One region of the Thermomicrobium sp. 4228-Ro genome, then DNA from elsewhere that is predicted to be linked to it. Evidence: riboswitches for the same ligand, from Rfam matches in the RefSeq annotation. Region 1 holds a riboswitch; the other holds the start of a gene.

Region 1 (5,433 bases):
TGGCCTTCGCGGAGCGCGAAGAACCCGTCCGCATCGTCGGCCCTCACGGGACGACTCGTATCGTTCATGCGCTGCGCTCGATCGTCCCCGTGCTCCCGTTCGCCGTCGAAGTGACCGAACTGGAAGGGACGAGCGAGCTGGTCCTGCCCGGCGGGATGCTCGTCCGGAGCCTACCGGTCGCGCATCGCGTTCCCTGCCTAGCCTACGCGATCCATCGCCCACGTGGCCGACGCTTCTTGCCGGAGCGGGCTCGGGCACTCGGCATTCCGGTGGAGTTCTGGCGCCGACTGCAGCATGGCGAACCGATCGAGCTCGCTGGCCGCACGATTTCTCCCGACGACGTCCTCGGCCCTCCCCGGCGCGGCATTACCGTCGCATTCGTGACGGACACCCGCCCGACACCCGATCTCCCGGCGTTCGTCCGCGACGCCGATCTCCTCGTCTGCGAAGGGATGTACGGAGACCCTGCCATGTTGCCGCGTGCCGTCGAGCGAGGACATATGGTCTTTCACGAAGCCGCTGAACTGGCCCGCACGGCTGGCGTACGACGACTCTGGCTCACGCACTTCAGTCCTTCGCTCACCGATCCCGAAGTCTGGCTCCCGCTCGCGCGTGCGATCTTTCCTGCGACCGAGATCGGCCCCGTCCACCGTACCGTCACCTTGCGTTTCCCCGACGAGTGAACGGCCGATCTTCTCCAGCGGCCGCCATATGCCCCGTCTTGCGGCAACACTCTGGGAAGTCGAACCCGAGCGCAATCGGTTCACTGCGCCGCCCCGACGATCCGGACTCGCCGCTCTGCACCGGCTGCGACTGTGATAGACTGTCCAGCAGAGTGGGTCTCTCGCTGACACAACCTGCACTCGGTCGAGCTAGCGATCCAGCGCGCCCAGCTCGCTGAACCGGTTCATCGCGACCCGAACGCACACCGTACGTGGGGTGATCGAGTTCGTGCCTCGGAGGTGAGGAGATGAACAGAGCCCTGACACGCCGTGAGATCCTGATGCTAGCCGCCATCGTCCTCCTTGCTTGTCGCCGACAGCGCGGTCAATTGGTCACGACTGTCAATGTCGAACTCGATGAGTACGTCATCCGCGTTGACACGGCGCAAGTACCGGCTGGGCGAGTGCGCTTCGTCACCACGAACGTCGGGCAGCTCGAGCATGAACTCATCGTGCTGCGCACCGATCTACCGGCAGACCAGCTTCCCTACAGCGAGGCGAAACAGACCGCTGAGGAAGAAGAAGCCGGTGAGGTCCTTGGCGAAATCGAGCCGGAGGACTTACCACCAGGCAAGACCGCTGAAATGACGCTCGAGCTTCCCGCTGGGCACTACGTTCTCCTTTGCAACATCCCCACGCACTATAGGTTGGGAATGCACCTCGACTTCCGCGTCGTCTAAGGGTGGCGTATTCGTCCCCGGTAACGGAGGCTCACCCGAGTCGGACGGGGAGGTGCTGGCGAGAATCAATTCGCCTGGCTCCGGACGAGCTGGTAGAGTAACGGGTCGCTACGGAAGATCTCGGTCAATGTCTCCAACCTCGCGATCTCCTCGCCGATATGGAGCTCACGGCCGAGAACGTCCATCACGAGGACTTCGACCGCGGTGAAGATCTCATTGGCCGTCGGTGAGACATCGGCCGGAAGAATGGCGACGATCCGCTCGAGCCGCGTCACCAGCCGATCGCGAAGGCGTGCGTGCTCTTCAGCTGGCACTGCGGTATCGAGCAGCACCTCGAGTTGATACAAGGCACAGATGACGGGCGTCAGCCGATCGAGCACGGCAAGCGCCGCTGGCGAAAGAACCGGTTCGAGCACGGCCCGGTAGGTCGACATCGGCGTCGCCTTCGCTCCTCGATGCGTGACCCGGCACGCGCACACGAACGAGATGGGCTAACCATACCACGAGCACCCATCCTCTAGGAGAAACGGGCTCCTCGCGGTTTCAGCAGTACGTAGCGCGCCGTGCCGCTCCCATTCCCATGTCGACCAGCGCACCATCGGCGGCCGTCAGTACGAGGCCAGCACGAAGCTCGCTGCGAGCACCCCGAGGCTCGTCAGGAGATCGTAGGCGAAGAAGAAGCCCCCAATAACCACCAGGACCCACTGCCAGACACTGACCCGATAGGGCAGCGGTCGGCGCTCGACCGCGTCCCAGTACGCGTTCAACGCCTGTTGCCCGTAGACAACGAAGCCGACGAGGCGGAAATACCCAGTGGCCTGTCTCCAACCGGAAAGACTTGACGAAGCTCCGCGATTTTGCTACCGTCCTGTCTCGCCAACCGAGACGGCCGCGGGAGCTCGGGGTTAACCGGGCTGAGAGGGTGGCTCGACACCCCGCCACCGACCGTGGAACCTGAACTGGGTAATGCCAGCGGAGGGAAGGCCGTGCACGAGAACCCCCCACACGACGAAAATTCGTCCCGCCAGTCGAGCGGTTCGTTCGTCCCATTCTCCTACGCTGTCGTCCGCCGGTCGCGATCGCGCACTCGTCGACCCGGGGGGTGGCCGTGAGCACGCTCCGACGGGTCGAAATCCGGAGCGTCACGAAAGTCTTCTACCGCGGACGCGCGCGCATCGAGGCACTCGGGCCGCTCGATCTCGTCGTCACCGATCGCGAGTTCTTGAGCATCGTCGGTCCCTCCGGTTGCGGCAAGAGTACGCTCCTCAACATCGTCGCTGGCCTGGAGGAACCATCGAGTGGCGAAGTCTGGCTCGACGGCGCACCAGCTCCGCACCGCCTCGGTCGGGTCGCCTACATGCATCAGCGCGACCTGCTTCTACCGTGGCGCCGCGTCCTCGATAACGTGATCTTGCCGCTCGAACTACGCGGTGTGCCCAAGCACGAGGCACGCCACCGCGCCCTGCCCTGGCTCGAACGCTTCGGCCTGGCCGAGTTCGCTGCGGCCTATCCAGCCCAGCTGTCCGGTGGGATGCGCCAGCGCGTCGCCTTCCTCCGAACGCTCATGGCCGAGCGACCCCTCCTCCTCCTCGACGAGCCGTTTGGTGCTCTCGACGCGCTCACCCGAGCGAGCCTCCAAGAATGGCTGCTCGCGCTCTGGGAGGAACTCGACCGCACGATCGTTCTGGTGACGCACGATGTCGAGGAAGCGATCCTCCTGAGCGACCGCGTCATCGTGCTGAGCGAACGCCCTGGACGCATCGTCGACGAAGTACCGGTCGCCCTGCCACGCCCGCGAACCTACGAGATCGTCACCGATCCACGCTTCGTTGCGCTCAAAGCGCGCGTGCTGGGTGCACTTCGGGCTCGATCGGCCCGGGAGGTCCGGACCGATGCACCGTGAACGTCTGCTGCCGGCACTCATCCTCGCCGTCGGTTTGGCGACGTGGGAATGGCTGGTCAGAGTCCTCGCGGTACCACGCTGGGTTCTGCCGCCCCCGAGCGCGATCGTGCTCGCACTCCTCCGCGACCAGCGTCTCCTGCTCCAGCATCTCGCGGTCACTCTGGAGGAAGTTGCGCTCGGACTCGTCCTCTCTGTCGTCCTCGCGATCCTGCTCGCTGTCGGGATCGTCAGCTCGCGGATCGTCGAGCGGTCGCTCTATCCGCTCGTCGTCGCGTCGCAGGCCGTCCCGATCGTCGCGCTCGCGCCGCTGCTCCTGATTTGGTTCGGATACGGACTGACACCGAAAGTCATCGTCGTCGTCCTCATCTGCTTCTTCCCGATCGCTGTCAATCTGGTCGACGGGTTACGCGGTGTCGATGGCGAACTGGTCGACCTCGTCCGCAGTCTCGGTGCCTCGCGCTGGCAGACATTGCGCATCGTCCGCATACCGGCAGCGCTTCCGGCCTTTTTCTCTGGCTTGCGCGTCGCTGCCGCTGTGAGCGTCATCGGTGCGCTCATCGGGGAATGGGTCGGTTCCGCTGCCGGGCTCGGCTACCTCATGATCCGCGCAGCCTCGCAGTTCCACACCGACCGGGTTTTCGCCGCGGTGCTCGTGAGCGCTGCGGTCAGCATCGCCCTCTTCTGGAGCGTCGGCGTGGTCGAGCGCATCGCCCTACCCTGGCGCACGACATCGCGAACGGAACGATAACAGGGAGAGGAGGAGACGCATGACGCGCAAAGTCACGCGCCGAACGTTTCTGATGGGTACGGCAGCGCTGCTCGCCAGTGCCTGCGCTGGGGAACGACCCACCGCAGGCGGATCGGCGCCACCCGCGACACCCACGACCGCCGCTGTCGCGGCTAGCCCGACCGAGGCACGCGAGTCGGTGAGTGTCGCGCTCGACTGGTATCCCTGGTCGAATCACACCGGTCTCCTCATGGCTCGTGAGAACGGGCACGTCCAGTCCGAAGGGCTCGACGTCACGCTGGAAGTGCCGGCCAATCCGGAGGACGTGCTCAAACTCGTCGCGACCGGTCGGAACACCTATGGCATCAGTTACCAGACCGACGTCCTTCTCGCTCGAGCCGAGGGAATCCCGGTCGTCTCGATCGCCGCACTCGTCCAGCACCCGCTGAACTCCGTCATGGCGCTCGAGCGCAGCGGAATCACCCGTCCGCGCGATCTCGCCGGGAAGAAGGTCGGCTATCCTGGCTTGCCGAGCGACGAGGCACTGCTTGCCACGATGCTGGAGGCCGATGGTGCACGACTGGAGGACGTGACACTGGTCAACGTGGGATTCGAGCTCGTTCGTGCGCTACTGAGCGGGCAGGTCGATGCCGTCATCGGTGCCTACTGGGTACACGAGTCGATCCTGATCGAGCAGCAAGGCGAAAAGCCGGTAATTCTGCGCGTCGAGCAGTGGGGCGTGCCGGACTTCTACGAACTCGTCATGGTCACCAGCGAACAGGAACTCCGCGAGCACGCGGACCGCGTCCAGCGATTCGTCCGCGGCATGATCCGCGGATACCAGGATGCCGCCCGTGACCTGGATGCTGCAGTGGCACTTTTGGTCCGGGAGTATCCCGAGACCAACGAAGAGCTGGAGAAGCGCGGCATCCGGCTGCTCGCACCGCTCTGGACCGAGGGCGTGCCGGTCTTCGGCTGGCAGGAAGAGCGGCGCTGGACCGAGTACGCCTCCTGGATGCGCCAGCGGGGGCTGCTGGCCAGCGACGTCGATGCGCGTGCCGCCTTCACCAACCGGTTCGTCGAATCGGCGCGTCAGCCATAGCCGGTACAGCCTCGCCTGGCTTCTGCCTCTGACGTGCTGGGAGGACCGCAGCGCTCTCCGGACGAGAGCCAGCCCGAATCAGCGGGCCGGCTCTCGTTGGAGCGTCGCATCACGGAACTCGTGGCGTCGCTCGCTTCTAGCCTAGTGCGAGCATCGCTTCGAGCGCCCGACGAGCCGGGACAGCGATCTCCTCGGGAACAGTGATGACATGCTTGAGATCGCGTAGCGACTCGTAGACCTTCTCGAGCGTCGTCCGCTTCATGTACTGGCAGACGGCGTCCTCGCGCACCGGAATGAAC
Region 2 (5,433 bases), 200 kb from region 1:
CAGGATACCGCTCGCACCACGGCCTGGAGTGCCGCGAGACCGGCTGCCGCCCGACCGGGCTTGCTCGCCGTCTCGTACACGTTCCCGAAGAGCAGGAAGTCCGCTCCCACCTGCGCGGCCCGTTCCGCTGCCGTCACGCTGTGGACGGAGCACCCGACCAGACGACCGCGCCCCAGGAGACGTCGCGCGCCTTCGGGAGGAAGGCCACGCTCGGGAAGCTGCACACCGTCCGCTTCGCTCAAGAGGGCGACGTCGACCCGGTCGTTCACGAGCAAAACGGCTGGCGGCACGATCAGGCGGCGAGCGACCTGAGCCACTGCGAGCAGTTCGCCAGCGGCACGGTCGGGCGCTCGCACGTGGACAGCGTCGACCCCAGCAGCCACCAGATCCGGAAGCAATGCGAGCAGACGATCGAAGGGACAAACATCAGGATCGGTCACCAGGTGGAGCTGCGGGACACGCATCGGTCACGCACCCCGCTCGGCAAGCGCTGTATCCACCACCTCCCGGAGCTGCCTCGCCGCACCCCGGATATCCTCGGCACCGACGACTGCCGAGATCACCGCGACACCGACTGCACCCGCACGGATCACCGCTGCGGCGTTCGCAGCCGTGATCCCACCGATCCCGACCACCGGGATGCGTACCGCCCGAGCGATCCGGGCCAGGTGCTCGAGTCCGACTGCTGGGCCGGCGTCCGGCTTGGTAGTGGTCGGATAGACTGGCCCCACACCCAGGTAGTCGGCACCAGCTGCTTCGGCTTCCAAGGCCTGTTCGAGCGTCTCCGGCGAAAAACCGACGACCATCGACTCGCCGACCAGCTTTCGCGTCTCCGGAACCGGTAGGTCGCTCACACCGACGTGGACGCCGTCCGCCTCGAGAGCGAGTGCCAGGTCGACCCGGTCGTTGACGACGAAGAGGACGCCAGCCTCGCGGCAGAGTGCCCGCAACGCACGTCCGACCTGGAGTTCCTCGCTCAGCGGTCCGGTCTTCCAGCGCAGCTGGAGCGCTGTCGCCCCGCCAGCGATCGCCTCCCGCGCGATCTCGATGTCCGGGCGCGCGCCCGCGAGCGCTCGATCGGTGATCACGTACAGGCGCAGCGCCTCGCGGAGGCGTGCCCCTCGCCAGTTGGCCACACCCATCTCCCTAACGTACGACGCCTTCCAGTGGAGAACTCGCCGACGCGTACGGCTTCTTGGGAATCCGGCCAGCGAGGTAACAGAGTCGCCCGGCTTCGATCGCCAGTCGCATCGCCCGGGCCATCTTCACCGGGTCGCCGGCCTGGGCGATCGCGGTATTGATGAGACAGGCATCGGCACCGAGCTCCATCGCCAGTGCTGCGTCCGAGGGCGCACCGATCCCGGCATCGACGATCACCGGAACGCTCGCCTGCTCGACGATGATCTGGAGCCAGCGGAAATCCGGCAGCCCCTGACCGGAGCCGATCGGTGAGGCGAGCGGCATCACCGTGGCGCAGCCGATCTCCTCGAGTTGCTTCGCCAGCACCGGATCCTGGTTGATGTACGGAAGGACGACGAATCCTTCTTTGACGAGCACCTTCGCTGCCTCGAGCGTCCCGATCGGGTCCGGCAAGAGATACTTCGGGTCCGGAATCACTTCCAGCTTGACCCAGTTGGAAAGGCCCATCGCTCGGGCGAGTCGCGCCACCCGGACCGCTTCCTCGGCTGTCCGGCAACCAGCAGTGTTCGGGAGGATCTGGTACTTGTTCCAGTCGATCACCTCGAGGATACTCCGGCTCTTCGGGTCGTCGAAGTCGATCCGACGGAGTGCGACAGTCACCATCTCGCAGCCCGAGGCCTCGAGTGCCGCCAGCATCTCTTCGTTCGAGCGCCACTTCCCGGTACCGAGGATGAGGCGCGAGCGGAACTCGCGATCGGCGATCTTGAGCGGTTCGTCCTCCAGGATCGTGCTGGCACGTTCCGCGGTCTCAGCCATCGCGCACCTCCTGTGTTTCCGGCACCGGTGCCCACCAGGCATGGAAGTGATGGACCGGCGATCGTCCCCGACCGATCGCGAAGGCCGCCTCGAGCGCACGGTGGAGATATCGCTTCGCCTCCCACACAGCAGTCGATACGTCGAAACCGCGCGCCAGGAACGCAGCGATCGCCGCGGAGAACGTGCAGCCGGTCCCGTGGGTGTGGGGCGTCGCGACCCGCGGGAGTGCGAAGCGTTCGAAGTGCGTTCCGTCGAAGAGGAGGTCGATCACCTGGCCTCCCTCGACGTGCCCGCCCTTCACGACGACATAACGCGGCCCGAACGAATGGATGATGCGCGCCGCCTCGCGCATCTCGTCTTCGTTCCGGACCGGCCGGCCACACAGCACCTCGGCCTCCGGCGCGTTCGGCGTCACGATGAACGCGAGCGGCAAGAGCGTCTCGCGCAGCGCGGTCACCGCGTCCTCCCGGAGCAGCCGGTCACCGCTCTTGGCGACCATCACCGGATCGACGACTAGCCGCTCAATCCGGTGTCGCCGCACACCGTCTGCGACCGTCTCGATGATCGCGGCCGAGCTCAGCATGCCGGTCTTGGCGGCATCGGCACCGATGTCCTCCATCACCGCATCGAGCTGCGCCGCGACGATGTCGGTCGGGATCTCGTGGACTGCCGTCACGCCGAGTGTGTTCTGCGCGGTGATCGCAGTGATCACCGTCGAGCCGTAGACCCCGAGCGCACTGAAGGTCTTCAAGTCTGCCTGGATGCCGGCACCGGCACCCGAATCGGACCCAGCGATCGTGAGCGCTTTGGGAATCCGCGTCGACATCGCCATCTCCCGTCACTCCTCGCGTCACGGGACGAGGCGGCGGAAAAATCGATCCGCCGACCCGACGGGGCGGCGGGTGAGGGAAGAGCTGAGGAGCGGTGCCGTCCCTGCGCTGGCATTACCCAGATCAGGTTCGGAGGGTTGGCCGACCGTCCGTCGACCTCTCAGCGCTTCCGCGCACCCCTGGCACCCGTTAGACCCAGCATAGCACTCGTCCCCGGTTCGGACAACGTCTCAGCGTTCGGCCTGGCGCGGATCGAACGCATCCCGCAACCCGTCGCCCACGAACGTGAAGGCGAGCGTGATCAACGCGACTGCCACCGTCGGCGCGATGAGCATCCAGGGTTGCGACTCCCAGGCCTTCGAGCCTTCGAGGATCATGCTGCCCCAGCTGGTCGGAAACGGCGCGTCGAGACGCACCGTCGGTCGGATGCCGATACCGAGGTAGCTGAGGATCGCCTCGGAGATGATCGCCCCTGGGACGATGTAAGCCGCGACCACGATGATTGGCCCCAAGGTATTCGGAACGATATGGCGCAAGACGATCGACACGCCGTTCGCCCCGATGGCCCGAGCCGCCTCGACGAACTCTTTCTGCTTGATGGCAAGCACCTCGCCGCGTACCAGTCGGGCGACGGTCACCCAGCTGACGAGCGACAACGTAATGAAGAGCAGCACGAGTCCGTTCAGCAGCTTGCCGATCCACGCGTCCTGAAAAGCAACCTGCATGATGATGAACAGCAAGAGATCCGGAAAAGCATAGACGACATCAGTGAAACGCATCAAAATGTTATCGACTCTCCCACCCAGGTAGCCAGCTGTGACACCGATCACCATGCCGATGGTTACGGTGAAGAACATCGGGACGAACCCGACCACCAGAGACACGCGTGTACCGTAAACCAAGCGACTGAAGACGTCCCGTCCGACCGAATCCGTTCCGAGTGGATACTCCCAGGTGCCAGTCCGCATCGGGTTCGGATCCCGTATCCAGGCAGCCTGACGGAACACGCCTGCCCGCGCGACATCGCTCCGCACCGGGTTATGCGGTGCGATCACCGGTGCCGCGATGGCGACGATAGCGAGGAACGCGATATAGGCGAGCCCGACGAGCGCCAGGCGATTCTTCCGGAAGCGTCGCCAGGCATCGCTCCACAAGCTCCGCGGCGGTCGCCGGAGCGCGAGATCACGATCGAGTTGCCGTGCAGTGGCTGTAACGGTCATGGTGCCCAACCTCTCACACCCGGATCCGTGGATCGAGGACACCGTACATGATGTCCACCCAGATATTCGCGACGGCCACGAAGAGGGCGTACATCAAGGTGGTCCCCATGATCATCGAGTAGTCTCGTGCCGCGATCGCCACCACATACTCGCGCCCCATACCTGGCACATTGAAGATCGTTTCGATGATGAAGGATCCCGTCACCAGCGCAGCGACGGCCGGTCCGAGCACCGTCACGACCGCGATCAGCGCATTGCGGAGCATATGCCGGGTCACCACGCGGAACTCGCTCAGGCCTTTCGCACGGGCAGTCCGCACGTAGTCCTGGCGAATCACTTCCAACATCGATGATCTGGTCAGCCGGGTCAGATACGACATCGTCCCGAGCCCGAGCACGATACCCGGTGCGAGATACGCAGTCGACAGACCCTGCCATTCTTCAGGTGCGCGGATCGGCTTCACCCCGAACAGCTGGCTCAACAGAATCACAACCAGCACACCGATCACGAAGCTGGGGACCGAGACACCGAGCGTGGCGACTGTGAGACTGATGTAGTCGATCCAACTATTCTGCTTCAGCGCGCCCAACACGCCGAGTGGGATCCCGACGAAGACCGCGAAGACAGTCGCGACCACTCCGACTTTGGCCGTCGCCGGGAACTTGCGCCAGAGAATGCTCTGCACCGATTCCGTTCCCTTGGAGCGATAGGATGGACCGAGATCGAAGTGAGCGAGCCCCCAGAGGTAGTGGAAATACTGGCTGTCGAGGAACGCCTGCGCGAGGCGCAACGGGTTCCGCTCGCCGCTCCGCCACCGCTCGCGGACGGCCGCCCCATTGAACCAGACGGGCTTGTCGAGGCCGAACTTTTGATTCAGCGCCTGCAGCGTCGCGGCTGCGACCGGCTTCTCACGATCCCACGGGCCACCTGGCGCCTGATGCATCAGGAAGAACGTGATCGTGGTCACGACCAGGATGACCGGTATCAGCCACAAGACACGCCGTACAACGAACGACAGCAGCATACCCTTCCTCCTGGCGAGGAGCCGGGCCGGGGAAATTCCCCGGCCCGGTACTGCATGCTACTTCTGAATATCGAGCGTCATGAGCGAGGCGAATTCGCCGGGGAAGGCATCATCGCTCGGCGTCGGGTTGTAACCGGTGACGTACGGTTTCACCAGCCAGATATTGAGCGGGTTATAGAGGAACGGTCCCGGTGCATCGTCGATCAGGATCTGGTGTGCCTGCTTGTAGAGTTCGATGCGCTTCTGTTGGTCCAGCTCCTGATCCGCCTGCGTCACGATCCGGTCGAACTCTTTATTGCAATAGCCGAAGCGCTGCGCGAAGGTCGCGTCGCACTTCCAGTACACGCTCAACCAGTTCTGGGGATCAGGATAGTCCTGGATCCAGCCAGCGAGCGTCATCTGC

The links. Region 1 has a riboswitch for thiamine pyrophosphate ahead of OO015_RS02060 (ABC transporter ATP-binding protein). Riboswitches for the same ligand answer to the same signal wherever they lie in the genome.
Region 2: it holds a riboswitch for thiamine pyrophosphate, as region 1 does, so the genes downstream of both, thiD (bifunctional hydroxymethylpyrimidine kinase/phosphomethylpyrimidine kinase) here and OO015_RS02060 (ABC transporter ATP-binding protein) in region 1, are expected to answer to the same signal.

What each region holds. Positions count from the first base shown of each region.
Region 1 covers NZ_JAPFQM010000001.1:394,854-400,286, forward strand. Annotated here, with positions in the region: gene OO015_RS02040 (ribonuclease Z) at 1-683, shown strand, start outside; gene OO015_RS02045 (hypothetical protein) at 971-1,402, shown strand; gene OO015_RS02050 (hypothetical protein) at 1,468-1,836, opposite strand; gene OO015_RS02055 (hypothetical protein) at 2,011-2,169, opposite strand; TPP riboswitch at 2,284-2,401, shown strand; gene OO015_RS02060 (ABC transporter ATP-binding protein) at 2,511-3,305, shown strand; gene OO015_RS02065 (ABC transporter permease) at 3,295-4,053, shown strand; gene OO015_RS02070 (ABC transporter substrate-binding protein) at 4,073-5,134, shown strand; gene nadA (quinolinate synthase NadA) at 5,271-5,433, opposite strand, start outside.
Region 2 covers NZ_JAPFQM010000001.1:595,753-601,185, forward strand. Annotated here, with positions in the region: gene thiE (thiamine phosphate synthase) at 1-464, opposite strand, end outside; gene thiE (thiamine phosphate synthase) at 468-1,136, opposite strand; gene OO015_RS03030 (thiazole synthase) at 1,147-1,956, opposite strand; gene thiD (bifunctional hydroxymethylpyrimidine kinase/phosphomethylpyrimidine kinase) at 1,949-2,782, opposite strand; TPP riboswitch at 2,869-2,977, opposite strand; gene OO015_RS03040 (ABC transporter permease) at 3,017-4,006, opposite strand; gene OO015_RS03045 (ABC transporter permease) at 4,020-5,030, opposite strand; gene OO015_RS03050 (peptide ABC transporter substrate-binding protein) at 5,088-5,433, opposite strand, start outside.